Regions from separate parts of the Paenibacillus sp. FSL R5-0744 genome, predicted to be linked through region 1. Evidence: riboswitches for the same ligand, from Rfam matches in the RefSeq annotation. Region 1 holds a riboswitch; each other region holds the start of a gene.
What was found. Region 1 has a riboswitch for cyclic di-GMP ahead of MKY19_RS04750 (glycosyl hydrolase). Riboswitches for the same ligand answer to the same signal wherever they lie in the genome.
Positions count from the first base shown of each region.

Region 2: another riboswitch for cyclic di-GMP. It lies ahead of MKY19_RS21190 (thiamine pyrophosphate-binding protein); the one in region 1 lies ahead of MKY19_RS04750 (glycosyl hydrolase).
Region 3: another riboswitch for cyclic di-GMP. It lies ahead of MKY19_RS10230 (DUF6612 family protein); the one in region 1 lies ahead of MKY19_RS04750 (glycosyl hydrolase).
Region 4: another riboswitch for cyclic di-GMP. It lies ahead of MKY19_RS03180 (transglutaminase-like domain-containing protein); the one in region 1 lies ahead of MKY19_RS04750 (glycosyl hydrolase).

Region 1 covers NZ_CP150228.1:1,076,069-1,080,284, forward strand. The annotation lists gene MKY19_RS04740 (hypothetical protein) at 144-329, shown strand; gene MKY19_RS04745 (sugar phosphate nucleotidyltransferase) at 412-1,785, shown strand; cyclic di-GMP riboswitch class I at 1,922-2,001, shown strand; gene MKY19_RS04750 (glycosyl hydrolase) at 2,014-3,564, shown strand; gene MKY19_RS04755 (glycosyl hydrolase) at 3,718-4,216, shown strand, end outside.
Region 2 covers NZ_CP150228.1:4,781,398-4,785,613, forward strand. The annotation lists gene MKY19_RS21180 (YafY family protein) at 1-375, shown strand, start outside; gene MKY19_RS21185 (HAMP domain-containing methyl-accepting chemotaxis protein) at 498-1,748, shown strand; cyclic di-GMP riboswitch class I at 1,940-2,035, shown strand; gene MKY19_RS21190 (thiamine pyrophosphate-binding protein) at 2,154-3,797, shown strand; gene MKY19_RS21195 (carboxymuconolactone decarboxylase family protein) at 3,808-4,176, shown strand; gene MKY19_RS21200 (hypothetical protein) at 4,216-4,216, shown strand, end outside.
Region 3 covers NZ_CP150228.1:2,382,751-2,386,966, forward strand. The annotation lists gene MKY19_RS10215 (RsmB/NOP family class I SAM-dependent RNA methyltransferase) at 1-340, shown strand, start outside; gene MKY19_RS10220 (pseudouridine synthase) at 343-1,107, shown strand; gene MKY19_RS10225 (Cof-type HAD-IIB family hydrolase) at 1,378-2,178, shown strand; cyclic di-GMP riboswitch class I at 2,385-2,476, shown strand; gene MKY19_RS10230 (DUF6612 family protein) at 2,594-3,442, shown strand; gene MKY19_RS10235 (serine hydrolase domain-containing protein) at 3,741-4,216, shown strand, end outside.
Region 4 covers NZ_CP150228.1:703,295-707,510, forward strand. The annotation lists gene MKY19_RS03165 (glycosyltransferase family 2 protein) at 1-265, shown strand, start outside; gene MKY19_RS03170 (GtrA family protein) at 255-659, shown strand; gene MKY19_RS03175 (class D sortase) at 694-1,344, shown strand; cyclic di-GMP riboswitch class I at 1,470-1,550, shown strand; cyclic di-GMP riboswitch class I at 1,659-1,739, shown strand; gene MKY19_RS03180 (transglutaminase-like domain-containing protein) at 1,753-2,562, shown strand; rRNA gene MKY19_RS03185 (16S ribosomal RNA) at 2,934-4,216, shown strand, end outside.

The DNA.
Region 1 (4,216 bases):
TGTAGTTGCAGTTGTTCTTGCAGTTGTTCTTGCAGTTGCAGCTGCCTCCCCCAGAGCAGAAACAAATCTTTAGAAAAACGTGCTTGCTTCCGGCTGGTACAGCCCGGTACGCACGGATCAAGTATTAAGAAGAAGTTAGTTAGGTGAAGAACGGAAAGGGAATTTGGAACTGTAGAAACGGAGTGTTCGCCCGAAAGATTTCCGTAGGAAAGCTAGCTTCGAAAGCATATGCTATCCTCGGATTTCTACCGCTAGAAGCGGTTCAATCAGGAAATCTGAGGATAACAGCGATCGGAAATCCAAAATCCCTTGGAGAGGTTTCTACCTAACAAAGTTAGTAAGTGCATCCATTCCAACGACCACCAAACGGAAGACATAGGTTTTGATATCAATTCAAGGAGGGTTCATTCTATGAAAATGGTACTTCTATCAGGCGGTTCAGGTAAACGGTTATGGCCGTTGTCCAACGACTCACGTTCAAAGCAATTTCTAAAGGTACTTGAAAGCCCTCAAGGTGAACCAGAATCCATGGTACAACGTGTCTGGAGACAGCTGGAGGAAGCAGGGATGGCAGAATCATCTTATCTGGCCACCGGCCGCGGCCAAGTAGAAATGATACAAAGCCAACTGGGAAGTCATGTGCCGATTATCGTTGAACCGGAGCGTCGGGATACTTTTCCGGCTATCGCCTTAACAGCTACCTATCTTTATTCAGTGGCAGGTGTTTCTCCAGCGGAAACGGTAGCAATATTGCCTGTTGACCCTTATGTAGAAGCATCCTTTTTCGATACCATAGCTATGCTTGAGGGGACCATGCTGGAAAGTGGAGCAAATCTGGCACTAATGGGTGTTGTTCCTGAACATGCCTCAGAGAAATACGGATATATTATTCCTACCACCGAAGAGGCGGGGGGAAATGGTTTTATGAAGGTGAGTCACTTTCAAGAGAAACCAGACCGTATACAAGCAGAACAGCTCATCGAGCAAAATGCATTGTGGAATTGTGGAGTGTTTGCCTTCCGCTTAGGGTACTTGTTAGATATTTTGCAGCGTAAAGGGTTGCCTTTAGGATATGAAGAATTGCAGAAGCAGTATAAGCTATTGTCTTCCATCAGCTTTGATTATGAAGTGGTGGAGAAAGAAGAACATATTGTGGTGCAGCCGTATGATGGATTCTGGAAGGACCTTGGAACGTGGAATACGCTGACAGAGGAAATGAGCAGCAAGCATGTAGGAAAAGGTTTTGTAACGGCGGATTCTGAGGGGACTTGCTTGATTAATGAGCTGGATATTCCGATTACGGTAATTGGTGCGAAGGATCTGATCATTGCGGCTAGCCCGGATGGGATTCTAGTTACCCATAAAGCTGAGAGCCCACGGATTAAAGAAGTGCTGAAGACCTTTGAACAAAGACCGATGTACGAGGAACGCCGCTGGGGCCATTACAAAGTTATTGATTATGTGAAATATGATGAAGGCAATGAAGTGCTGACCAAACGGATTTTTATATCCGAGGGGAATAATATCAGCTATCAATTACATCGCAAGCGTAGTGAAATTTGGACAATCGTCAGCGGCGAAGCAAGTATTGTGCTGAATGAGAAAAAACATAATGTGAAGGCTGGGGACGTAGTACGTATACCGGAAGGAACGAAGCACGCGATCCTTGCTTTGACGGATGTCGAGTTTATAGAGGTACAGACGGGTTCTGAATTAGTAGAAGAAGATAACATTCGTATTACTTTAGACTGGAATGATATAGAACTACAACAATTCATTTCATAGGTCTAACCTATCTATTTAACCAATCCAAAATTTCTTGAAACAGGTAAATTGACTCAATTATCAAAAAAAGTCATAAAAACACTAAATATATCATTAATTGTCGTCGATACTTACGGTAAGAGAGATTATTTCTCTTAAATTGAAAAGGCAAACCTATCGAAAGGTAGGGACGCAAAGCTATAGGGCCTTCGAAAGAGTGGCAGCCTGGCTACCGAAAGGGAGATTATTTTGAAAGCTTACCGTACGTATCGATTATTTGGCGCATTTCTGTCACTCGTCTTGTTTCTGACTGCACTTCCGCTTACTGTTGGAATTTCGCCGTCTGTTGTCATAGCTGCTTCAAATTCTGGAACGCCAGTTACCCCAGGAGCCTCACTTGAAGCCGTAAAGCTGCTTAACTATTTTTACTCGATCTCAGGAAAAGGTATTATTGCTGGTCAACATGACTATTTAGAAAGTCCAGATGAAATTAACAATATGCTGAAGGGAACCAGCGGACAATATGCCGCTCTTCACGGTTATGAACTGGGCGCGATCAGCGGTCAGTCAGAAGGAACGATGGCCTGGCAGCGTCAAAATGTGGTGAACAGCGCCATCAACTGGAATAAAGCGGGCGGGATCGTAGCTATGACTTTTCATGCTAACCTGCCGGGCACCTCTTATGACTGGGATAATGTAAAAAAAACACTTAGTCAGAATGAGTTCGATAGTTACGTTACACCGGGTACCAAGCAATATAACAATCTGATCGCTGAACTTGATAAGGTGGCAGTCTCCCTAAAAAGCTTGCGCGATGCCAATGTTCCGGTGCTTTGGAGACCCTATCATGAAATGAACGGGAACTGGTTCTGGTGGGGGAAGAAAAATAACTTTTCTAAACTTTGGAATATTATGTATGACCGTTTTGTTAACGTTCATAAATTAAATAATTTGTTATGGGTATGGAGTCCGAATGCTCCCAATGTTTGGTCAGATCCTTATGCGCTAACTTATCCAGGTGCTGATAAAGTAGATATTCTGGCAGCAGATATATACGAAAATGATTACCAGCAAAAATACTATGACAGCTTGTTGAGTCTAGCCGCAGGCAAACCGATTGCGATCGGGGAGAATGGTGAAATGCCTAATCTGGAGAAGCTTCAGCAATCACAAAGTAAATGGACGTATATGATGAGCTGGGGAAAAATGCTTTACGAGAATAACAGTGCAGATACAATTAAAACATTTATGAATAGCAACTATACCCTGACCAGAGATAAATTAAATACTGGTCTGGCACCGACACCTAGCGCTGCACCAGCGCCGGCACCTCCCGAAGAAGAGGGTGAGGAAGCCATTCCTCTTGCGAAGGGGCTTGCAGGAGAATATTACAACAACATACAGCTATCGGGAACAGCAGCTCTTACTAGAACTGATGCAATTATCGATTTCAATTGGCGGCAAGGATCGCCGGATGCCGCCCTTGGGATTGATCGTTTCTCCATACGTTGGAGCGGTAAAATTAAGCCATTATATGATGAGCAATATACATTTTACACTACCTCAGATGATGGCATCCGTGTGTGGGTGAATGGGCAATCCGTGATTGATAGTTGGACTAAGCAAAGTGGTACTGAGCGTAAGGGTAATATAACGCTGAAGGCTGGCCAGCTATATGATATCAAGGTGGAGTATTACGAAAATGAAGGCGATGCGAGAGTCCGCTTGATGTGGGAAAGTGCTAGTCAAGCTAAAGAGACAGTTCCAGCAAGTGCACTTTATCTTCCGGATGTCTCCTGATTGATGAAAATTAAAGGTCGATCCTTAGTGGCTCTGCGTTATTGCAGAGCTACTAAGCTATAGTCCTCATTAGGTCAGAAGACGATTGTCCGATAACAGGTATGTTTATTTAGCACCTGTGGAGGCAGTACAGCTACCGAAAGGAGGATTTATTTGCGTAAATATTATAAGCAAAACAGATTGTTGTTTACTATATTACCGGTGTTTATTATTTTTTCCTTGCTGCCTTGGGGAGAGGTTAAGGGTCTTCCGAAGGCTATGAGTGTTTCTTCCTCTCTTCCTTCGGCTATACCAAGCAATCCATCAGCTTCTGAAGAAGCCAAGCAACTGCTGAGTAATTTGGTGAATCTACGTGGCAAAGGAATCCTGTCTGGCCAGCATGATTATCTAGAAAGTCCAGATGAACTGGTTCATAAGCTGAAGAATACATCGGGACAAAATGCCGTTCTACATGGTTATGAATTGGGGGCAATTAATAATCAACCCGAAGGGACGATCGCAGAACAGCGACAAGCTGTTATAGACAGTGCAATGGAGTGGCATCAAGAGGGTGGCATTGTAGCCATGACATTCCATCAGAGTTTGCCGGGGACTTCTCCGGAATGGTCCAATGTAAACAGAAGTCTCAGTCAAGAGAAGTTTAATGCTTATG
Region 2 (4,216 bases), 3.1 Mb from region 1:
CGTGTGTCCAGATTAGTTAACGTTGAGGAGACTCATGAGTGGTTTAAAAGACCTGATGCCTTTGATTTAAAACAGTACTGGGAAGAGTCCACCACGGCCTTTAAAGCAGCACTGCCAAAGTATCAAGTAAAGCTAAGGGTTAGAACATCTGTCTTAAAAGAATTACAGCGAGAAAGATTCGTCACTGTCCAATTGATAGAGCCAACAAGCAATGCAGAGTGGGTGAACGTAGATGCCGAATTTAATACGATCGAGTCGGCCTGCCGGATAATCCTTTCTTTTAGTCCCTCGGTTATTGTACTTTCACCGCAAGAACTTTTAGAGATGGTAAAGTCTGCTATCGCAAAAATTTCCGCTATTTATGAGGATTTTTGACACGAAATCTAAAGAACTACTCCGAAAAGAAGATTTATGTCAGTTCTTACTATAGACCAATCACCTTTAAATCCCATATAATAACACCAATACATAATATTAATAAGGAGGACATTATACCAATGAACTGGATGCATAAACTTCCGTTAAAACAAAGAATTGTTGCCGGATGTTACCTCGTTGCCGCACTATTTGCCATTCCTGTTTTAGTTACTTTTATGATCTTAGGCAACATTATTTTGGGTATTGTTCTAATCGTAGTTCTTGCTGCTCTAACTTTCCCCGTGGCCCGCTTTATCGAGAGAACGCTTACATCTTCTTTTGATGACATCGCGAATGTATCTCATAGTATTTCAAAAGGGGATTTTACTAGTAGAGCCGATGAGAACGGGTCTATGGGGGACGTAAGTCGTTCCTTTAATACTATGATTGACAAGCTCAAGAAGATTTTGACAGAAGCATCACAAATCACTCGTCAAGTTATGGATGCAAGCCGTGGAATCGAAGATAAGAATCAGAATTTGAAAATTGTCATGGCACAGGTAGCCTCTTCGTCTAACGAGCTAGCTCTTGGTGCAAATGAAATATCTACGGATATCGCTGAAATGACAGAATCTATTAAAGATATTGAGAATAAAGTATCCAATTATACGAACTCTACGAAAGAAATGAACAGACGTTCAATACATACATTAGAACTAGTTGAACAAGGACGGCAGTCCGTTGATACTCAAGCTGAAGGCATGCGCAAAAACATCCAGGCTACTCAAAAAGTAGCTGATACTATCGAAGCCCTGTCTCATAATGCTCGCGGAATTACGATGATTACAAAAACCATCACAGAGATCGCTGAGCAGACCAACCTCTTATCGCTGAATGCCTCCATCGAAGCAGCACGCGCCGGAGAGCATGGTCGAGGATTTGCTGTAGTCGCACAGGAGGTTCGTAAACTTGCCGAGGAATCAACAGCTTCAACGAAGGAAGTCTTTGGCTTAGTTCGGAGCATCGAAACTGATATCAAACAAGCGATTGACAATATCGCTATCAACGAAGAAGTCGTACAGGTACAGAATGAGATGATCACTCAATCTGCTCATATCTTTGCTCAAATTGTGCAAAGTGTGCAGTATATTACCGAGCAAATCTCTTCCTTCTCTGCTGAAAGTGATCTGATGTTGGAAAGTGCCTTGAAAATCTCAAGTGCAATAGAGAATATCTCTGCAATCACACAGCAAACCGCTGCCGGCACCGAGGAAGTATCCGCCGCTATGAATGAACAAATTAATGCCCTGCAGTCCGTTGCTGAAGAAACTGAGAAAATGACACAGGCTGTGTTTAATCTACAGAAGACTATCCATATTTTCAAGTTTTAAGTCACTTGCAAAAATATATAAACAAGTCCAAAAACTCCTCCTAAGTTTTGACTTAGGGGGAGTTTTTTTATATCTATTATTTCATAGGTTGGACAAGACTTTCGTCAAAATTCGAGTTAATTTGCGAAAATATATTGACAAAGGTACTCTAGGAATATATTGTAAAGGAAAATTCTTCTTATAAATTTTAAAATTAATATTGGCAAAATCTTCGAAAGAGGATGACGCAAAACCATGGATCTACAGCCTCATTTTTAATCAGAGGCCATGACTGCCAGGTTGCAGAAAACCAAGACGACTGAACAATTGTTCAGTCTCTATGGCGATTTATGCCACCAACCTGTGCCCTAATTCAGAGCACAGGTTTTCTAATGTTTGATTTTAAAATAACAATCAACTTGTGAGGTGTATTTTTTGAAGACAGTCGCAGATTACATGTCGGAAGCACTACGGAACCTAGGTGTTACCCATTCCTTTGGTATTATTGGGAAATCCATTTGCCCTATTGTTCTTAAAATGGTAGATTACGGTATTGAATTTATTCCTGGGAGACATGAGTCCAGTTCCGGCTTCGAAGCAGCCGGGTATGCGCTTAAAACTGGAAAACTAGGTGTAGCTTTTGGTACTTCAGGTCCTGGTGGAACAAACCTATTAACTGCAGCAGCACATGCTAAGGCTAACAACCTACCTGTCCTATTTATTACTGGCCATCAATCTATTAAAGAGCTTGGAATTCCCCAATGTCAGGACTCTACTTCTTTTCTAGCTGATTTAGCTGATATGTTTAGACCTGCCACCTTATATAGCAAGCTTATTGAACGTGGAGATCACTTTAACACAATCTTTAATCATGCCATATCCATTGCTTTGAGCGGTAATCGTGGTCCAGTTCACCTTTGTATTCCCTTTGATGTACAAACGGAATTGCTAGAGGAATGTAATATTGTAATCCCTGAACGCGAATCACTGGTTAGCCATGCTAATATCGACCGTGTACTTGATGCTATAAATAACTCTAAGAATCCAATAATTATCGCGGGTAAAGGCGTTAACCGCTCAGGAGCACATAGTGAGCTAATTCAATTAGCGGAAACATTTAATATTCCTGTAGTTACATCTCCAGGTGGTAAAGGGGCTATAGCTTGGGATCATCCACTCTATCACGGTCCAATTGGAGTAGGCGGTTGTACCCATGGAGATGACTTGCTGAATCAAAGTGATCTATTTATCGTTCTCGGGTCACGTTTAAGTGATATGACTATTTGTAATCTTAAAAGGGAAAATCATCCTGCAACATTAATTCAGTTTGATAGCGATCCGACTTTTGTCGGAAAAATATTGTTCTCTAAAACGATTCCAGTGACTGGAGATCTACGGGACAATCTAGTTTACTATCTCAATAATATTGACACGAACAACATCACAAAACGCGAAGCACCGACAAATTCCGATTATACCGAAGAGCCTCCGATTTTACCAAACCTTTCACTTGCATCGGTCTTGAGTACGATGAGTGATTTAATTCCTTATAACAGCACAGTCTTTGTTGATGATGGAAGTCACGGTTTCCATGCTGCGAAATGGTACAAGGTTAAGAAACCGGGCAGTTTTGTTTTCGATGCTTACTTTGCTTGCATGGGTAATTCCATCGGAATGGCGATTGGTGCAAAGGTTGCTGCTCCAGAAGAAACGATCTTCTGCATTACAGGAGATGGCTGCTTTATGATGCTAGGCGCAGAGATTAACGCTGCTGTCTGCAAGGATATTCCTGTCATATTCATTGTTGTGAATAATAAACAGCTAGATATGGCTCTAAAAGGTATGGAAAAAACTACAGGACGTATTGACGGAACTATCTACGAAGTCCCTATGGATGCTGTGAAATTCGCAGAATCACTAGGCGCTAAGGGTTACAAATGTGAGACAGCGGAGGAGTTCGAAACAGCCATCAAGGACGCTGTTGCCATCAACCGTGTTGCCGTCATTGAACTGCTAACAGACCGTGATGAGGTCCCTCCGACTGCTCACCGTACTTTGAACCTAAATTAGGAGGTCACTTATGAAAGACAATGTAAACAGTGGTCTGAACCACTTCACGAATCTCTCTGGAGACTACGGAGCTAAAGCACTGGCTCCGATTAAAGAACATTTCCCCGATTTGGCTGAATTTATTATGGGGAATGCCTACGGCGATATTTTTCAACGCAACACAATCGAAGCTGACTGGAAGGAAATCGCAGTTATCTCTGCCCTGATTTCGATGGGTCAGTTTGATCAATTGGGTGTTCATTATGTCATGGCTCTTCGTGTGGGTGTTACTGTAGAACAACTCAAGGGTATTTTATTACACTTAGTACCCGCTATAGGGGCACCTAGAATCATCACCGCTTTTAATATTCTTCTCGAAACGATTGAAGAAATAAAGTAACTATTTTCAGTAAATTAAAATATCGGGAGAGATGTTAACG
Region 3 (4,216 bases), 1.3 Mb from region 1:
ACTTCCTAAGGAAAGACTAAATGGATTAAAGACGATCCGCCCGGGATGGTATGTAGGACAAATCCGTAACGGAAGATTTATTCCAGGGCATCCAATGGCTACAGCTTTGCATCCGGAAGAAAGCTGCCGAAGTGTCTCACTCTCCAGTACGAATCATGAAGCTATTTCCTATCTTAAAGGAGAGACGTTGTCGATTTCTCAAGAACGTCTCTCTATTAGAATAGGAAGTGCCCAAAAGGGATACGTTTTGGTCTGCATTGATGGCTACAGCGCAGGCTGGGGTAAGTGGCAGGATGGCATACTCAAGAACGAATATCCCGCAGGCTGGAGGTGGATGTAACAATGAGCCAATCAGGTAAGCCCGCCAAAAAACAACGATTAGATAAAGTGTTGTCCCATATTGGAGTGGGGTCGCGCAGTGATATCCGTAAACAAGCTAAACAAGGCTTAATATTGGTGAACGGGACAGTGGTAAAAGATAGTGGGTTCCATGTGGATCCTTATGCCGATAAAATAGAGGTAGGGGGAGAGGTTGTTACCTACCGTGAATTCATATATCTTATGATGAACAAACCCCCGGGTGTCCTGTCAGCTACGGAGGACAAGCGGGATCGGACGGTTTTGGATCTTTTAAAGCACGAATATGCACAGTTTGAACCGTTTCCTGTAGGAAGGCTAGATAAGGATACTGTGGGACTGCTGCTGATCACTAATGATGGGAAGCTTGCCCATGAATTGCTGTCGCCACGTAAGCATGTCCCGAAAACGTACGAGGCAACCATCGAGGGCGATGTAGGCGCGGATGATGTCGCGGCTTTTGCAGCAGGGGTGGAGCTGGAAGATGGCTACGTTACTTTACCTGCACACTTAACCATTCTTGGAAGAGAGCGCGGCAGCAAAGTGATTTCCCATATTTCACTTATCATCACTGAGGGAAAATTTCATCAGGTGAAGCGTATGTTTCAGGCGGTAGGCAAAAAAGTCACTTTTCTGAAACGTGTATCTATGGGAGAATTGAAGCTGGATGAAAGTCTGCCGCTGGGAGCTTGTCGGGAACTGACGTTAGAGGAACTGGCACTCTTAGGCGCAGATGGGTCAGAAGGATAGTAGAGAAAATGATATATAAATTGATATATAAATTGAATTTGGAAACTTGGGATAAGAGAAGGGAGAGACGGAGGGGAATTTTGGACCTGTAAGAGCGATAGCGACCACCTTTGTTTCCGGATTTCATCCGCTATTAAACGGTATAAATTAAGAAATCTGGAAACAACAGCGGCTGGAAGTCCAAACATTCACCGTAGTTGCGACTGACACTTAACACAAAAAGCCTCAAGTTCAATAAATATAGAAAAAGAAAGACAAGGATGGTGGAGTATGAGATACAAACTGATTGCACTAGATGTGGACGGTACGCTATTAAATGATGATCACCACTTAAGCTCTGAGAATAAGGAAGCTATTGCTGAGGTTACACGTCTTGGCGGTCAAATCGTATTGTGTACGGGACGCAGTCCACAGAACTCGATTCCTTTCATGGAGGAAATGGGGCTGACTGGTTACGTGCTTGGTCACAATGGAGCAGCGACGGTACGAGTGGAAGATCGAGAAGTGCTGCATCAATATGGTATGGATGCACGTGGTCTTGACCCCTATATTGACTATTGCCGTAAGCACAATATTCATTATGATGTGAATACTGCTTTTGATATGTATGTTGATAATGTAGAGAATCTGACTAAAGAAGCTAATTATATGTATGAGCACTTCCGTATTGTGCCAGCGACGCTACCAGCCTGGGAAGATTTCCGTGAACCGGTTGTTAAGTTTACTGTATTTACACAGCCAGAAATCCTTGACGAAGCTGAACGTGAATGGCGTACTTGGGCTCCTGAGTACAATATTTTGCGGAGTGGTGAATTTTTCGTTGATTTGATGCATTCCGAATCTTCTAAGGGCAACGCATTAAGAAATCTCGCTGTGAAGCTGGGAATTCCGCAAGAAGAAGTCCTCTCGATCGGTAATTATTTTAATGATATTTCTATGCTTACCTATGCGGGGATGGGCGTGGCGATGAATAATTCTCCTGTAGAGGTAAAAGCGGCAGCGAATGCTGTTACGGGTTCGAACAATGAGCATGGTGTGCGTGATGCGCTGGTTAAATATTGTTTATCCTAATCTTTTTGATCCTGTAAAATAATTTTAGATGCAAAGCATAAAGCGGACTGGAGTCCAGTTTTATGCTTTTTTTACGTTGACATAAGGATACGAGTAAATCGATAGATAAATTGAAATGGAAGATAAGTCGTTTACAGGTAATTATAACCATGATAAAATTAGCGGTGGGACATGCGTCCGTAAGCTAATTAAAACTAATTGAATGTCCGCGTTAAAGGTAAAATCATCGAAAGATGATGACACAAAGCCATGGGTCTAAAGCCTTTCTACAGAAGGAAATGATCGCCAGGCCGCCATAGGGATGTCTTATGAAGCATAAAGGATAGCTCTAAGAATATGTAGTCAATTTTGAGCTCTTTTATTATTTCGACCTATACGGCGTTACATTATCGCAAGGGGCCGAAAGGGGAAGTACATGAACAGTTTTTTCAAAACAATAGGCACTAGTTTGGCAGTAGGTGCTTTATTGCTGTCCGGAACGATCGGATGGATGTCTAATCCTGAAGTCGTGTCTGCCGCTACCACAACAGCAGTAACCGCGGATCAAATGATTAGCAAAGTAACGGCAGCCTCTAAAGCAATAAAGAATTTTCACTTAGATGTGATCAAAAAACAGGATATTCAGAGCGGTGGGGTACGTATCAGCAACACTAACACACTGAAGCTGGATATTAATCGACTGCCGAATTTTGCTGCAGCTGGCACCGTTGATAGTAGTCTTTTAGAAACATCGTACAGTCTATATGCCAATGACAAGGAGTTTTACTATCTTGTAGACGGAAGTGAACTGATCGATGAATCTGAAGATGAAGGTTACGACGATGACGGTGAGCCAATCGATCCTGATGCGCAGTATTGGATTGGACTGGAGAAGATGGAGTGGGATTCTTTTTATTCTAAAGGTCAATACGATCCTGTTTCCATGCTTGATTCGGTAAAAAATTATAAAAAATCTATGAAAGTTAGCACTGTCGGTGCTCAGACCGTCCTGCAGTTCACGGTAACCGATCCGACAGCAGCTAAGGGAATAATCAAACTCTATGACCAGGAGAACCTCTGGGATGGTGAGACAGTTCAACCCAAAAGCGTAACGTGGAAATTATTCGTCAATACTAAGACCTGGCAGACGGAAAAGCTGACAGTCGATCTGAGTTATGTGCTGATAAGTGATGGAGAAAAGGATACATACAACACGAAAATCGAAGCTAAGTATTCCAAGAATAACAAAGGTACAGCTATTGTAAAACCGGCCGAACTAGAATAAAAAGAGCAATTTCATCTTGAGCAAAAAGCGCTGTTCAGTAGAACAGCGCTTTTTGCTCAATTCATAACAGCAGCCAACTGGAAGTGAGATATGTAAAAAATAAATAAATATAAAATCGACCTACCAATTATTAGGATTTTAGTACATGCTATTTATGTGGTTAATAATCTGAATTAATTTAATAGTGTATGAAGTATCATATTGTAACTATTATATTGAAAAGGTATTATAGGATAGGTGTAAATTTACATTTTTGAGAATAACTTTTTTTTAATGAATGATAGGGGGAGTGCGAATAATGTTATCATCCACAGAGCTAAGCAAGCTGAATGAAGCGAATTACAGGGAGGACCGTTTAGAGGCACTTAATCATTTTTATGAGGATCTCTGTAATAAGAAAGTAGCCGATGGCTATATTTATTCTCTTAGTCGTTATGGAAGAATATTTGCTAATGGAGCGGGGGGACGCTTCAGTTACGAAGAAGATAGCGACCAAGAATTAAAAACGGATACAATTTTTCGAATCGCTTCTATTACTAAGCTGTTTACGGCAACAGCGATCTGGCAGCTGGCAGATGATGGGAAAATTTTTATGGGGCAGCCAGTTAGTTCTATTCTTCCGGAGTTTGATGCCGATCCTTTTAAGCCGATTACAATTGCTCATTTACTGACGCATACCTCCGGCATCGCACCTGATCATGGCACTATAAGTGATACCTACTATAAAAGTGCATGGTGGTATATTTATGAATCAGAGCTTGGAAAAGAAAACTG
Region 4 (4,216 bases), 370 kb from region 1:
CTTCTCCAGCTTTCTCTATTTATTCTTCGTATTGTTTCAAAGAATCTTTTTCACCTCATGGACGGTTCCAGGTTGGGCTTCCATTGTAGGGGTCAATTTGCTCTTTAACGGTATCGTTCTGATGCTGTTAGGTGTAATCGGTGAGTATATTGGACGGATTTATGACGAGTCTAAGGATAGACCGTTGTATATTGTCAGTGAGACCATAGGATATCGTAACGAAGAAGAAGTGGATCGCCGGAAGGATTACAAAGATGTCAGATAAGAACTTTCGGACTGCTTTCATACAGTTTCTCAAATTTAATGCTGTAGGTCTGGTAAATACCCTCATTGATTTCGTAATCTTTACATTACTGAACTCACTTGGGATGGTATATGCGTTGGCACAGGTGATTTCTTATAGTGCAGGGACAGCGAACAGCTTTATTTTGAATAAAAAAGTAACCTTCAAGGATCGTGACCGTGGCAATAATAAGGGTTTTGATAAGACGCAGTTGCTGAAGTTTATCGTACTGAATCTGGTAGTACTCGGAATATCGCTGTTGCTAATGCATCTGTTGACTGACAAACTAGGCATTCAAGTGTTGATCTCTAAGGTATTAGTAACGTTTGTGACGGTGATTATTAACTTCTTCGGAAGTCGTAAATGGGTATTCTAAAGTTCAGTAGAACCAATCTACGGAGGTGAAAATCATGCGTAAATTCTCGTATGTGCTCATACTGGCGGGGATCCTTATCATGCTCTATCCAAAAGCTAACGAATGGTATAACGACTGGCAGCAGGATAAGCTATTAGAATCAGCTGAACTGAGCACCAGTGAAAGTACTCCACCACCTGATCTAAAGAGCAGATATGCCGAGGTCACTCAGCTACTAGCGGAGGAATCAGCTTTAGATGCACAAGCACAGCCGCAAGAAACAGAAAAGCCGGAACCGGAAATTGAAATGGGTGGCAAAGTTATCGCATTAATTGAGATCGATAAGATCGATCTGAAGCTACCTGTATTAGAAGGGGCTACTAAAGCGAATATGAAGCATGCTGCGGCCCATATGAAAGAAACAACTCCAATAGGAGAAATAGGGAACGCCGCAATAGCTGCACATAGAGCTAGAACTACGGGCAGATTGTTTAACAGGCTGAATGAGGTTGTGATTGGGGATACGATTACGGTAAAGACTAGCGATCAGACTTATAATTACGAGGTTTATGATATTTCTGTTGTACTTCCTAGTGATGTGTCTGTTCTAGACGGGAATAACAAAGATAAAATTCTTACTCTAATTACGTGTGACCCACTAGTAGATCCTACACATCGTTTGATTGTTCATGCCAAGCTTTCCTAATCGTTGACGAGAAATAACAAGAAAACTCAAATACAGAGAAATAACTATAAAATAATAGTAAATCTAGCAATTTTGTTCTTGTTTACGAGGATAAATATGGTAGTATAAGAACTATAAAAGCTAAACACGATAAACGGCAAACCTATCGAAAGGTAGGGACGCAAAGCTAAAGGGCCTTCCCGTAAGGATGGCAGCCAGTTACCGAATGAAGAGGCTTTTTTTGTTTTTATAAAATATATAAGAATCTTAGATTCATATTTCTACTTGGACTGATTCTGTTAATTTGTCTAGTGAAATTAGAACAGATAGAGCTTATACGATAACGGCAAACCTATCGAAAGGTAGGGACGCAAAGCTAAAGGGCCTTCCCGAAAGGATGGCAGCCAGCTACCGAAAGGGGTTTTATCCGTGAAAAAGGTTTATTTTATGATGGTGGCGCTGTTCGTACTGATTACTGCGGTTCCGGTAAGCACAGCTCAAGCCGCAAGTGTAGATGCAAGCTGGTTGATTACATCGAAAGTGGCTCAAGGTGTTATTGGAATTAACTATGATATTCCGAAAGATAAAAGAATCAAACTCATGATCACTAAAGACAACAGCAGCTATACATATAACTTATATGCTTCTGGACAAGCTGAGGACTTCCCTTTACAACAAGGTAATGGTACTTATAAGGTTTCTGTTCTTGAGAACACAACCGGCAATAAATACAAAGCGTTATATTCCGAAGTAGTAGACGTAACCATGAGTGACTCGAATTCCGTATATTTGGGCTCCGTACAGAATGTGAAATGGAGTTCTTCTGATAAAGCGATCCTTAAGGCAAAAGAGCTTACAAAAGGCAAAACAACAGATGAAGAGAAAGTTAAGGCAATCTATAACTATGTAGTTGCTAATGTACAATACGATTATTCTCTTGCTAATAACGTAACAACAGATTACATTCCGAACATTAACAACACTTTGAATACTAAAAAAGGAATCTGCTATGACTATGCTTCTCTTTTTGCCGCAATGCTGCGTAGTGTAGATGTGCCTGCTAAATTGGTGATGGGGAATACTAGCTACGTTACGCAATACCATGCATGGAATGAAGTGTTGATGGATGGGAAATGGGTTACTATTGATACAACGGTAGATGCATCGTCAGCGAAGAGTAAGAAGAATACGGATTTTATTAAGGCTTCAAGTAAGTATACTGCAGCAAAATACTATTAATTTGCATCGCTAGATTCATAACTCTATTAAATAAACAACCAGCTTAATTATTAAGCTAGTTGTTTATTTTTCTATTAGGGGTTGCTTTTCTATGAATAGATAGGTTATTATAGTTAAGCGTTGTTAGACAGCGTACAGGCAATGTTTGAGAGAGTTATATAAACGGCTTTCGAAAAATAAAGCTTGCATTACTGAGAACAACATGATATATTATAAGAGTTGCTGCTGAGACATTAAACGGCGCCAACGAGAACTTGATCTTTGAAAACTGAACAACGAGTGAGTGGGAAATCACGAAAGTGAAATCCGAAATTAGAGAATTAATTTTCTCGTCAGATGTTTCAAAATGAGCATATCGCTCTTTTCAATACTAATTGGAGAGTTTGATCCTGGCTCAGGACGAACGCTGGCGGCGTGCCTAATACATGCAAGTCGAGCGGAGTTATTTTGAAAGCTTGCTTTCAAAATAACTTAGCGGCGGACGGGTGAGTAACACGTAGGCAACCTGCCCCTTAGACTGGGATAACTACCGGAAACGGTAGCTAATACCGGATAATTTCTTTTTTTTCCTGAAGAAAGAATGAAAGACGGAGCAATCTGTCACTGAGGGATGGGCCTGCGGCGCATTAGCTAGTTGGTGGGGTAATGGCCCACCAAGGCGACGATGCGTAGCCGACCTGAGAGGGTGAACGGCCACACTGGGACTGAGACACGGCCCAGACTCCTACGGGAGGCAGCAGTAGGGAATCTTCCGCAATGGACGAAAGTCTGACGGAGCAACGCCGCGTGAGTGATGAAGGTTTTCGGATCGTAAAGCTCTGTTGCCAGGGAAGAACGTCCGGTAGAGTAACTGCTATCGGAGTGACGGTACCTGAGAAGAAAGCCCCGGCTAACTACGTGCCAGCAGCCGCGGTAATACGTAGGGGGCAAGCGTTGTCCGGAATTATTGGGCGTAAAGCGCGCGCAGGCGGTCATTTAAGTCTGGTGTTTAAACCTTGGGCTCAACCTGAGGTCGCACTGGAAACTGGGTGACTTGAGTACAGAAGAGGAAAGTGGAATTCCACGTGTAGCGGTGAAATGCGTAGATATGTGGAGGAACACCAGTGGCGAAGGCGACTTTCTGGGCTGTAACTGACGCTGAGGCGCGAAAGCGTGGGGAGCAAACAGGATTAGATACCCTGGTAGTCCACGCCGTAAACGATGAGTGCTAGGTGTTAGGGGTTTCGATACCCTTGGTGCCGAAGTTAACACAGTAAGCACTCCGCCTGGGGAGTACGGTCGCAAGACTGAAACTCAAAGGAATTGACGGGGACCCGCACAAGCAGTGGAGTATGTGGTTTAATTCGAAGCAACGCGAAGAACCTTACCAGGTCTTGACATCCCTCTGAATCCACTAGAGATAGTGGCGGCCTTCGGGACAGAGGAGACAGGTGGTGCATGGTTGTCGTCAGCTCGTGTCGTGAGATGTTGGGTTAAGTCCCGCAACGAGCGCAACCCTTAACTTTAGTTGCCAGCAAGTAATGTTGGGCACTCTAGAGTGACTGCCGGTGACAAACCGGAGGAAGGTGGGGATGACGTCAAATCATCATGCCCCTTATGACCTGGGCTACACACGTACTACAATGGCCGGTACAACGGGAAGCGAAACCGCGAG